DNA from 2 places in the Saccharothrix sp. DSM 118769 genome. Region 1 is predicted to be linked to the other one. Evidence: riboswitches for the same ligand, from Rfam matches in the RefSeq annotation. Region 1 holds a riboswitch; the other holds the start of a gene.

Region 1 (4,514 bases):
CGCTCAAGACCGCGATCCGCAAGTTCCGTGAGGCCGCTGAGGCGGGCGACAAGGCGAAGGCCACCGAGCTGGCGCGGGAGGCTTCCCGCAAGCTCGACAAGGCCGTCACCAAGGGCGTCATCCACGCCAACCAGGCCGCCAACAAGAAGTCGGCGCTGGCCAAGCGCGCCAACCAGATCTGATCTGGACTTCACCGGAGCGCCGCCCACCCCCCGGGGTGGGCGGCGCTCCGGCTTTCCCGGGCCGACCGCTCGCCCGGGCCGGCGCCGCCTGCACAGGTCAGCCCCCCTCGCGCAGGTCGACACCCCTCGCGTGGGTCAGCGCCGCCCGTGCACCGCGACGATCTTCAGCACCGCCCGCTCCAGCGCGTAGCCCGAATCGGCCGCGAAGCCCTTCACGTCCGCGTTGAGGTCCGCCACGACCGACATCGCCTCGGCCAGCCCGCGCTCCTCCCAGCCACGCGACTGCCCCTGCGCCTTCTTCACCTTCCACGGCGGCATGCCGAGCTCGCCCGCCAGCTTGAACGGGTCGCCCCGCCCCACCGCGGACACCCGCGCGACCGTGCGCACCGCGTCGGCCAGCGCGTCGGCCACCAGCACGTGCGGCACGCCGAGCTGGATCGCCCAGCGCAGGGCCTCCAGCGCGCCCGCCCGGTCACCCATGACGGCCTTCTCCGCCACCGCGAACCCGGTCACCTCGGCCCGCCCCCGGTGGTAGCGGCGGACCGCCTCCGCGTCGACCTTGCCGTCGGTGTCCGCCACCAGCTGCGCCGCCGCCGCCGCCAGCTCGCGCAGGTCCGACCCGACGGCCTCGATCAGCGCCGCCACCGCCTCCGGATCGGCCTTGCCGCCGCCCGCGGAACGGATCTCGTTGCGCACGAAAGCCTCGCGGTCGGACGCCTTGGTCATCTTCGGGCACTCGATCACCCGCGCCCCGGCCTTCCGCAGCGCCGCCGGCAGCTCCTTGGCCACCTTGCTGCGCCCGCCACCGCTGTGCACCACCACGAGCGTCACCCCGTCCGCGGGCGCCTTGGCGTAGGCGAGCACGGCGTCGGCGATCTCCTTGCCGGCCTCCTGCGCGGCCTCCAGCGCGACCACCCGGCCCTCCGCGAACAGCGACGGGCTCACCAGTTCGGCCAGCTCAGGAGGGGTGAGATCAGTCACCCGCACCCTGGTCAGGTCGGCCTGCGGGTCGGCTTTGCGCGCGACCTCCAACGCGCCGCGCACAGCGCGCTCGACCAGCAACTCCTCCTCGCCGACGACCAGGTGCACGGCGTCGGGCGTCTCAGCGGGCGCACTCACGGGCGCGATCCTCCCACGCCCGTCCCGCGTCCGGATGGTGGACGCAACTGGCTGAGGAGCGGGATCCTGTCGTACGTTGAGTGCCGACAACTGAATACCGCTCATCCAGAGGGGCAGAGGGATCGGCCCGAAGAAGCCCCGGCAACCCGTCGCACAGCACCTGCTGTGCGATCACGGTGCCAATTCCGACCCGCGACGCGGGAAAGATGAGGAGATACCTCGCGATGACTGCTGTCAGTGTGCCCTCGGCCACCACCTCCTTCGACCTCGGTCCGGCTCGCGCCCTGTCCTGCCGCGAGTGCGGGCACCAGACGCCGCTCGCCCCGGAATACGCCTGTCTCGAGTGTTTCGGGCCGCTGGAAGTGGCCTACGACTTCGGCCGGGTCCGCCGCGAGGACATCGAGGCCGGCCCCCGGTCGATCTGGCGCTACCGCGGCCTGCTCCCCGTGCCCTCCACCGTCGAGTCGCACCCCAACACCGACCCCGGCGGCACCCGCCTCGTCGAGGCCGACCGCCTCGCCAAGGCCCTGGGCGTCCGCAAGGTCTGGGTGAAGGACGACACCGGCAACCCGACCCACTCGTTCAAGGACCGCGTCGTCGGCGTCGCCCTCGCCGCCGCCCGCGAACTCGGCTTCAAGGTCCTCGCCTGCCCGTCCACCGGCAACCTCGCCAACGCCGTCGCCGCCGCCGCGGCCCGCGCGGGCTGGGAGTCGGTGGTCCTGGTGCCCTCCTCCCTGGAGCGGGCGAAGATCCTCATGACCGCCGTCTACGGCGGCAACCTGATCACCGTCGACGGCAACTACGACGACGTGAACCGGCTCGCCCAGGAACTGGCCGCCGAGCACGAGGACTGGGCGTTCGTCAACGTCAACGTCCGCCCCTACTACGCCGAGGGCTCCAAGACGCTCGGCTACGAGGTCGCCGAGCAGCTCGGCTGGCGGCTGCCCGACCAGATCGTGGTCCCCATCGCCTCCGGCTCCCAGCTCACCAAGGTCGACAAGGCGTTCCGCGAACTGGGCGAACTCGACCTGGTCGAGCAGACCCCGTACCGGGTGTTCGGCGCGCAGGCCACCGGCTGCTCCCCCGTCGCCGCGGCCTTCAAGGCCGGCCGCGACGTGGTCACCCCCGTCCGCCCGGACACCATCGCCCGCTCGCTGGCGATCGGTGCACCGGCCGACGGCCCGTACGTGCTCGACGCGGTGCGCCGCACCAACGGCGCCATCGAGGACGTCACCGACGAGGAGGTCATCGAGGGCATCCGGCTGCTGGCCCGCACCGAGGGCATCTTCGCCGAGACCGCGGGCGGTGTGACCGTGGCGACCGCGAAGAAGCTCATCGAAACGGGCCGGCTCGACCCCGACGGCGAGACCGTGCTGCTCATCACCGGCGACGGCCTCAAGACCCTCGACGCGCTCGGCGACCGGGTCGGCCCGAAGGCCAACGTCCCGCCGTCGGCGGAGGCCGTGCTCAAGGCCCTCGAATCCTGACCGGGGCGCTCACAGCGCGACCCTCCCCGACCGCAACCACCCGGTGCGCGGGAACGCGGTCAGCTCGGGCAGCTCCTGCGGCCCGACCTGCTCGGTGACCACGCGCCACGCGGTCAGCAGCTGCGGCCACGGCCGCGCCGCCTTCTGCCGGTTGTAGCGCTCGGCGTACCACTCCTCCGGGGCCATGGCGAGGTCGTCGTCGAACAACGCGTCGGCGACCAGCCGGTACGCCGAGTCCGCGGAGTCGACCTCGGCGGTCCGCACCACGCCGGTGACGGTGGCGCGCGCGACGATCCCCCGCCCACCGGCGGGCAGCTCCTCGCACACGTAATAGGCGAACGAGGGCCGCAGCTCGTCGCGCGGCCACGGGTGGGCGGTGTAGCCGCGCTGCCACAGCGCCCACCCCACGGCCCGGTCGCCACCGGACCGCCGCCACCCCGTGCGCAGCCTGACCCACACGTCGTTCCTGTCGTTCCCGCCCATGGTGATCCCCTCCTGCTTCGTGGTCGGGGCCGCCCCGGCGGGCGACCCGCGGCCCGTCCGGGCCGGTGAGGACGGCGGTGTCGCCGTCCCGGTCGGTGCGCAGCACCAGCGCGCCCTGCCGGGTCAGGGCGTCGACCAGCACCCCGCTCGGGTGGCCGTAGCGGTTGCCCGCCCCGACACTCACCAACGCCACCCGGGGCCGCACTGCCTCCAGGAACGCCGGCGACGTGTACCGCGACCCGTGGTGCGGCACCTTGAGCACGTCGGCCCTCAGGTCGACGTGCCCGCCGAGCAGGTCCGCCTGCCCGGCCAGCTCGACGTCGCCGGTCAGCAGCACCCGCCCGGCCGCGGTCGTGGCCCGCAGCACCAGCGACGCGTCGTTGACCGCCGTGTTGGTCTCCCCCACCGGGGCCGCTCGCGGTCCCAGCACGTCGAGGTCCAGTCCCGGCCAGCTCACCCGCTGCCCGGCGCCCAGCTCGACCACGCGGACCCCCGCCGCCCGCGCACGCGCCCGCACCTCCTCCCACGCCCACCCCGGCCGACGCGAAGGCCCCACGGCCACCGCGCCCACCTCCCGCTCCGACAGCACCGCGGCCAGCCCGCCGACGTGGTCGGCGTGCAGGTGGCTCAGCACCACCAGCGGGACACGCCGCACCCCGAGCCGCCGCAGGCACGACAGCACCGGTCCGGGGTCGGGCCCGGTGTCGACCAGCACCGCCCGGTCGCGGTCGGCGGTGGCCAGCACGACGGCGTCGCCCTGCCCCACGTCGCACGCCACCGCCGACCACCCCGGCACCGGCCAGCCGGGCGAGACCACGCCCAGCGGCACGACCACCAGCACCGCGCCGACCACGCCCGCCACGACCAGCGCCCGCACCCGCCGCGCCCGCACGAGCAGGCACCCGAGCACCACCGTCGCGGCCAGCGACGCCCCACCGGCCCAGCCCTCGGGCCAGTCCACCGCCGCGCCCGGCACGGCCGCCGCCTGCCGACCCACGGCGACCAGCCACCACACCGCCGGACCCGCGACCTCCACCACCAGCCGCGCCGCCGCCCCGTGCACCGGCGCCAGCACGGCCGCCACCACACCGAGCACCGTCACCGGCGCCACCACCGGCGCGACGAGCAGGTTCGCCGGCACCGCCACCAGGCTCACCTGCCCCGCGAACCCGGCGACCAGCGGCGCGGTCGCGAGGTTCGCCGCCACCGGCACCGCCAGCGCCTCGGCGAGCCCCGCCGGCAC
Region 2 (4,514 bases), 2.9 Mb from region 1:
GCGCTCCTTGAAGGCGTGCTTGAGCGCGGAGTAGGCGTGCTCGCTCTTGGCGACGACCATGACGCCGGTGGTGCCGACGTCGAGCCGGTGCACGACGCCCTGCCGCTCGGCCGCGCCGGAGGTGGCGATGCGGATGCCCGCGGCGGCCAGGCCGCCCACCACGGTCGGGCCGGTCCACCCCGGGCTGGGGTGCACGGCCACGCCCACCGGCTTGTCGACCACGATCACGTCGTCGTCCTCGTGCAGCACGAGCAGGCCCTCCACGGGCACCGCCTGCACCTGGACCGGCCGCTCGGGCTCGGGGAGGGTGACCTCCAGCACGGCGCCGGCGACGAGCCGGTCGGACTTGCCGGCGGCCTGACCGTCCAGCACGACGTCACCGGCCTCGGTGAGCGCGGCGACGGCGGTGCGCGACAGGCCGAGCAGCTTGGCCAGGCCCGCGTCGACGCGCATGCCGTCCAGGCCGTCGGGCACGGGCAGGGTGCGGTAGCCGCTCATTCGCCCGCCTCCTTCTCCGCCTGGGCGGGCTTCTTCTTCTCCACGCGCGTCCCGTCGTAGTCGCGCTGGAGCAGGGCCATCAGGACGATGACACCGCCGCCCACGCAGATGGCCGAGTCGGCCAGGTTGAACACCGGGAAGACCCGGCCCCAGGGGTCCAGCACCGAGATGTAGTCCACGACGCCGCCGCGCAGCGGGCCGGGCGCCCGGAAGACCCGGTCGACCAGGTTGCCGGTGGCGCCGCCGAGCACGAGCCCGAGGCCGATGGCCCAGCCGACCGACCGCAGCCGGCGGGCGATCCACAGGATGAACCCGACGACGCCGAACGCGATCAGCGCGAGGATCACCGTCCAGCCCTCGGCCATGCCGAACGCGGCACCGGTGTTGCGGATCAGCGGCAGGTACAGCAGGCCGCCGAACAGCTCGACCGGCTCCCGCCCCTCCAGCTCCTCGACCGCGATCACCTTGACGACGACGTCGAGCGCCAACACGATCGGCGCGATGACCGCCAGCAGCGCGACGCGTCGCTTCGGCAGCGGCGGCTCGGGCTGGTCGGCGTCGTCGGCCGGCTCGGCGCTGGGATCGGTGCTCACCCGGCCATTGTCCAACACGCTGCTCAGCGCAGGAACGGCGGGAGCGCGCGCTGGTCGTCGCACGGCGCCCAGCGGCCGTCGCGCTGCTCGTAGGCCCACCGCGAACCCTCGGTGACGAGACGGCGCAGCGCGGCCACGAACCGGTCGACGTGCTCCTCCGAGCTGCCCAGGCCGAGGGACGCGCGCAGGGCCCGCCCGCCCCCGGTGAGCCGGTGCACGGCGACGTGGGCGCAGAACGCGCCGTCGCGCACGCCGATGCCGTGCTCGGCGGACAGCGCCGCGGCCAGGTAGCCGGCGTCCTGGCCGCCGACGGTGAAGCTCACCACGCCGACCCGGTCCTGCCCGCCGCCGAACAGGGCCAGCTCGTGCACGCCGGGCACGGTCGCCAACCCCTCGCGCAGGCGGGCCAGCAGGACGCGCTCGTGCTCGGCGACCCGCTCCCAGTGCCGCCCGAGGACGTCGCAGGCCACGGCGAGGGCGTGCACGCCGACCACGTTGGGCGTGCCGGCCTCGTGCCGCTCGGGCACCGCCGACCAGGCCACGCCCAGCCGGTCGCCGTGGTCGGTGACGCGGGCCGTGGCACCCCCGCCGACCAGGTACGGCTCGGCGGCCTGGAGCCAGTCGGAGCGGCCGACCAGCGCGCCGGAGCCGAACGGCGCGTACAGCTTGTGCCCGGACAGCACGGTGTAGTCCACGTCGAGGGCGCGCACGTCGACCGGGCGGTGCGGGGCGAGCTGGGCGGCGTCCAGGGCGACGCGCGCCCCGTGCCGGCGGGCGACCCGGGCCAGCTCGGCGACCGGCCACAGCTCGCCGGTCACGTTGGACGCGCCGGTCACCACGACCAGGCGCGGTCCGACGGGGGCCTCGCGCAGCGCGCGGTCCAGCTCCAGCACGGCCGCGGCGGGCGAGGACGGGGTGCGCAGGCGGCGCACGTTCGGGCCGCGCCACGGCAGCAGGGCGGCGTGGTGCTCGGTGTCGAACAGCAGCACGGCGGTGTGCTTCGGCACGCTGCGGGCCAGCAGGTTCAGCGCGTCGGTGGCGTTGCGGGTGAACACGACGGCGTCGGTGGACCGGGCGCCGAGGAAGCGGCGGACCGACGCGCGGGCCTGCTCGTAGACGCGGGTGGAGACCTGCGAGGCGAAGCCGGCGCCCCGGTGCACGCTCGCGTACCAGGGCAGCAGCTCGTCGACGGCGTCGCGGACCTGCTCCAGGCACGGCGCGCTGGCCGCGTGGTCGAGGTTGGCGTACTCGACGCGCTCACCGGTGACCAGCGGCACGCGCAGCGCGGAGCCGACGACGCGGGGCAGGGCGGCGGTGGTAGTGGCAGCGGTCGTGCTGGCAGTGGTCGTGGTGGCAGTGGTGACGGCGGTGGTGGGCCTGGGGACTGCGACGGTCATGACACCCTCCGGGGAGTCCGGGACTCCACCCGTGGGAAGGGAGTCCGCGCTTGCCGGACGCCCTGCGCGCCGGCCAGGTCCTCATCGGGGGCACCCCACCGCGGTAGGAGGGTTGCCGGCCAGCTAGCCCGAGCTTGTCGCTGGCACTCATGACCTTCACCCCGAAGGTAACCGGAACACCGCGCCGCCGTCGAGACGCGCCCACATCGTGGGAGGTCGCGGCTACGGCAGCCCCGCGTCGCCCTTCCAGCGCGCGAACCGGCCGGCCCGGTCGACCGCCCTGATCCGCTGCTCCGTGGCGGTGCGCGCGACCTCCGTGCACACGACCAGCAGCTGGTCGTGCTCCTGGAGCCGGGTGGTCGGCTGGGGCGTGAAGCTGTTCTCCGCCCGCACCACGAGGCTCACCGACGAGCCCGGCGGCAGCCGCAGCTCGGACAGGTAGACGCCGTGCAGCTTGGAGCCGCGCTGGATGCGCACCTGGAGCAGCTCCGCGCCCAGCTCGTCCAGCGCCGAGGAGTCGACCTGCACCTCGTGCGCCTCGCCGGACTTGACCAGGCCGAGCCACTTCGCGAGCCACGGCAGGGTGGTGCCCTGCACCAGGGTCAGCACCACGACCAGCACGAACACCGCGTCGACCAGCCGCTGGGCGCCGTCGACGCCCTGGATCAGCGGGATCAGCGCGAACACGATGGGCACCGCGCCGCGCAGCCCGGACCACGAGATGAACACCTGTTCGCGCCACGGCACCCGGAACGGCAGCGCCGCGCACAGCACCGACAGGGGTCTGGCCAGCAGCACCAGCACCGCGCCCGCGACCAGGGCGGGCACCAGGGCGTCGAGCACCCGACCGGGCGAGGCGTACAGGCCGAGCAGCACGAACAGGCCGATCTGGGCGATCCAGCCGAGGCCCTCGGCGAACGACAGGGTGTCCGCGCGGTGCGGCAGGCGGGCGTTGCCGAGGACCAGCGCGGCGATGTAGACGGCGAGGAAGCCGGAGGCGTGCGCGAGGTCGCCGGCGGTGTAGGCGAGCAGGCACACGGCGACCGTGGCCAGCGGGTACAGGCCGGTGGAGGGCAGGGCGGCGCGGCGCAGCCCCACCCCGCCGAGCCAGCCGAGCGCGATGCCGATCAGGGCGCCCGCGACCAGCTCGTACACCATCAGGGCGGGCGCGGTCCACGTCACCGGGTCGGGCGAGGCGAGCAGCACGACGGCGATGTAGACCGGCGCGTCGTTGATGCCGGACTCCAGCTCCAGCGCGCCGATGAGCCGCTTGCCCACGCCCACCCCGCGCAGCACGCTGAACACGGCCGCCGCGTCGGTGGACGACAGCACCGCGCCCCACAGCAGGGCCGTGCGCCAGTCCATGTCCAGCAGGAAGTGCAGCGCGAAGCCGGTGACCGCGATGCTGACGCCGACGGACACTGTGGACAGTGCGATGCCCAGCCCCATCGCCGGTTTCACCGCGCTCCACCGCGTGGTCAGGCCGCCCTCGGTGAGGATGAGCACGAGCGCGGCCGTGCCGAGGGAACGGGTCAGGTCGGCGTCCTCGAACTGGATGCCGAGCACCGCCTCGCCCAGCAGCACCCCGATGCCGAGGTAGAGCAGGAGCGAGGGCAGGCCGAGCCGGATCGACACCCGCACCGCGATGACCGAGAGGAGCAGCACCGCGGCGGCGAGGCCGAGGAAGCCCGTCACACCACCCACCCGACCTCCCGCCGCCGCCCGTCGGGGCCATTCTTCCCGCTCACGCGGAAATGGACTAATCCGGCAGCAGCGGCGACCACCATCCGAACGCCCCTAGCGCGACCGATGCGCGGGCGTGCATGTTGATGTGCGGGTCCGCCGCCCCGGTCACCTCCACTTCCCTGCGGGAGAACACCGTGAAGTTGCGAACGATCTCCACCGCGCTGCTCCTGACCAGCGCGCTCCTCGGTTCGGGTGCGGCCACCGCCGCGCCCGCCGCCGTCCTGGCCGGGCCGAACATCCCGGTCAGCGCCGTCCAGGCCGACCTCGCCCAGCTGCAGTC

The links. Region 1 has a riboswitch for S-adenosylmethionine ahead of thrC (threonine synthase). Riboswitches for the same ligand answer to the same signal wherever they lie in the genome.
Region 2: another riboswitch for S-adenosylmethionine. It lies ahead of ACRAKJ_RS34470 (aminotransferase class V-fold PLP-dependent enzyme); the one in region 1 lies ahead of thrC (threonine synthase).

What each region holds. Positions count from the first base shown of each region.
Region 1 covers NZ_CP193627.1:1,373,069-1,377,582, reverse strand. Annotated here, with positions in the region: gene rpsT (30S ribosomal protein S20) at 1-182, shown strand, start outside; gene holA (DNA polymerase III subunit delta) at 318-1,301, opposite strand; SAM riboswitch class I at 1,400-1,514, shown strand; gene thrC (threonine synthase) at 1,526-2,788, shown strand; gene ACRAKJ_RS06540 (DNA internalization-related competence protein ComEC/Rec2) at 2,769-4,514, opposite strand, start outside.
Region 2 covers NZ_CP193627.1:8,181,946-8,186,459, forward strand. Annotated here, with positions in the region: gene ACRAKJ_RS34460 (RluA family pseudouridine synthase) at 1-498, opposite strand, end outside; gene lspA (signal peptidase II) at 495-1,091, opposite strand; gene ACRAKJ_RS34470 (aminotransferase class V-fold PLP-dependent enzyme) at 1,115-2,488, opposite strand; SAM riboswitch class IV at 2,530-2,643, opposite strand; gene ACRAKJ_RS34475 (potassium/proton antiporter) at 2,711-4,183, opposite strand; gene ACRAKJ_RS34480 (hypothetical protein) at 4,248-4,391, opposite strand; gene ACRAKJ_RS34485 (M28 family peptidase) at 4,369-4,514, shown strand, end outside.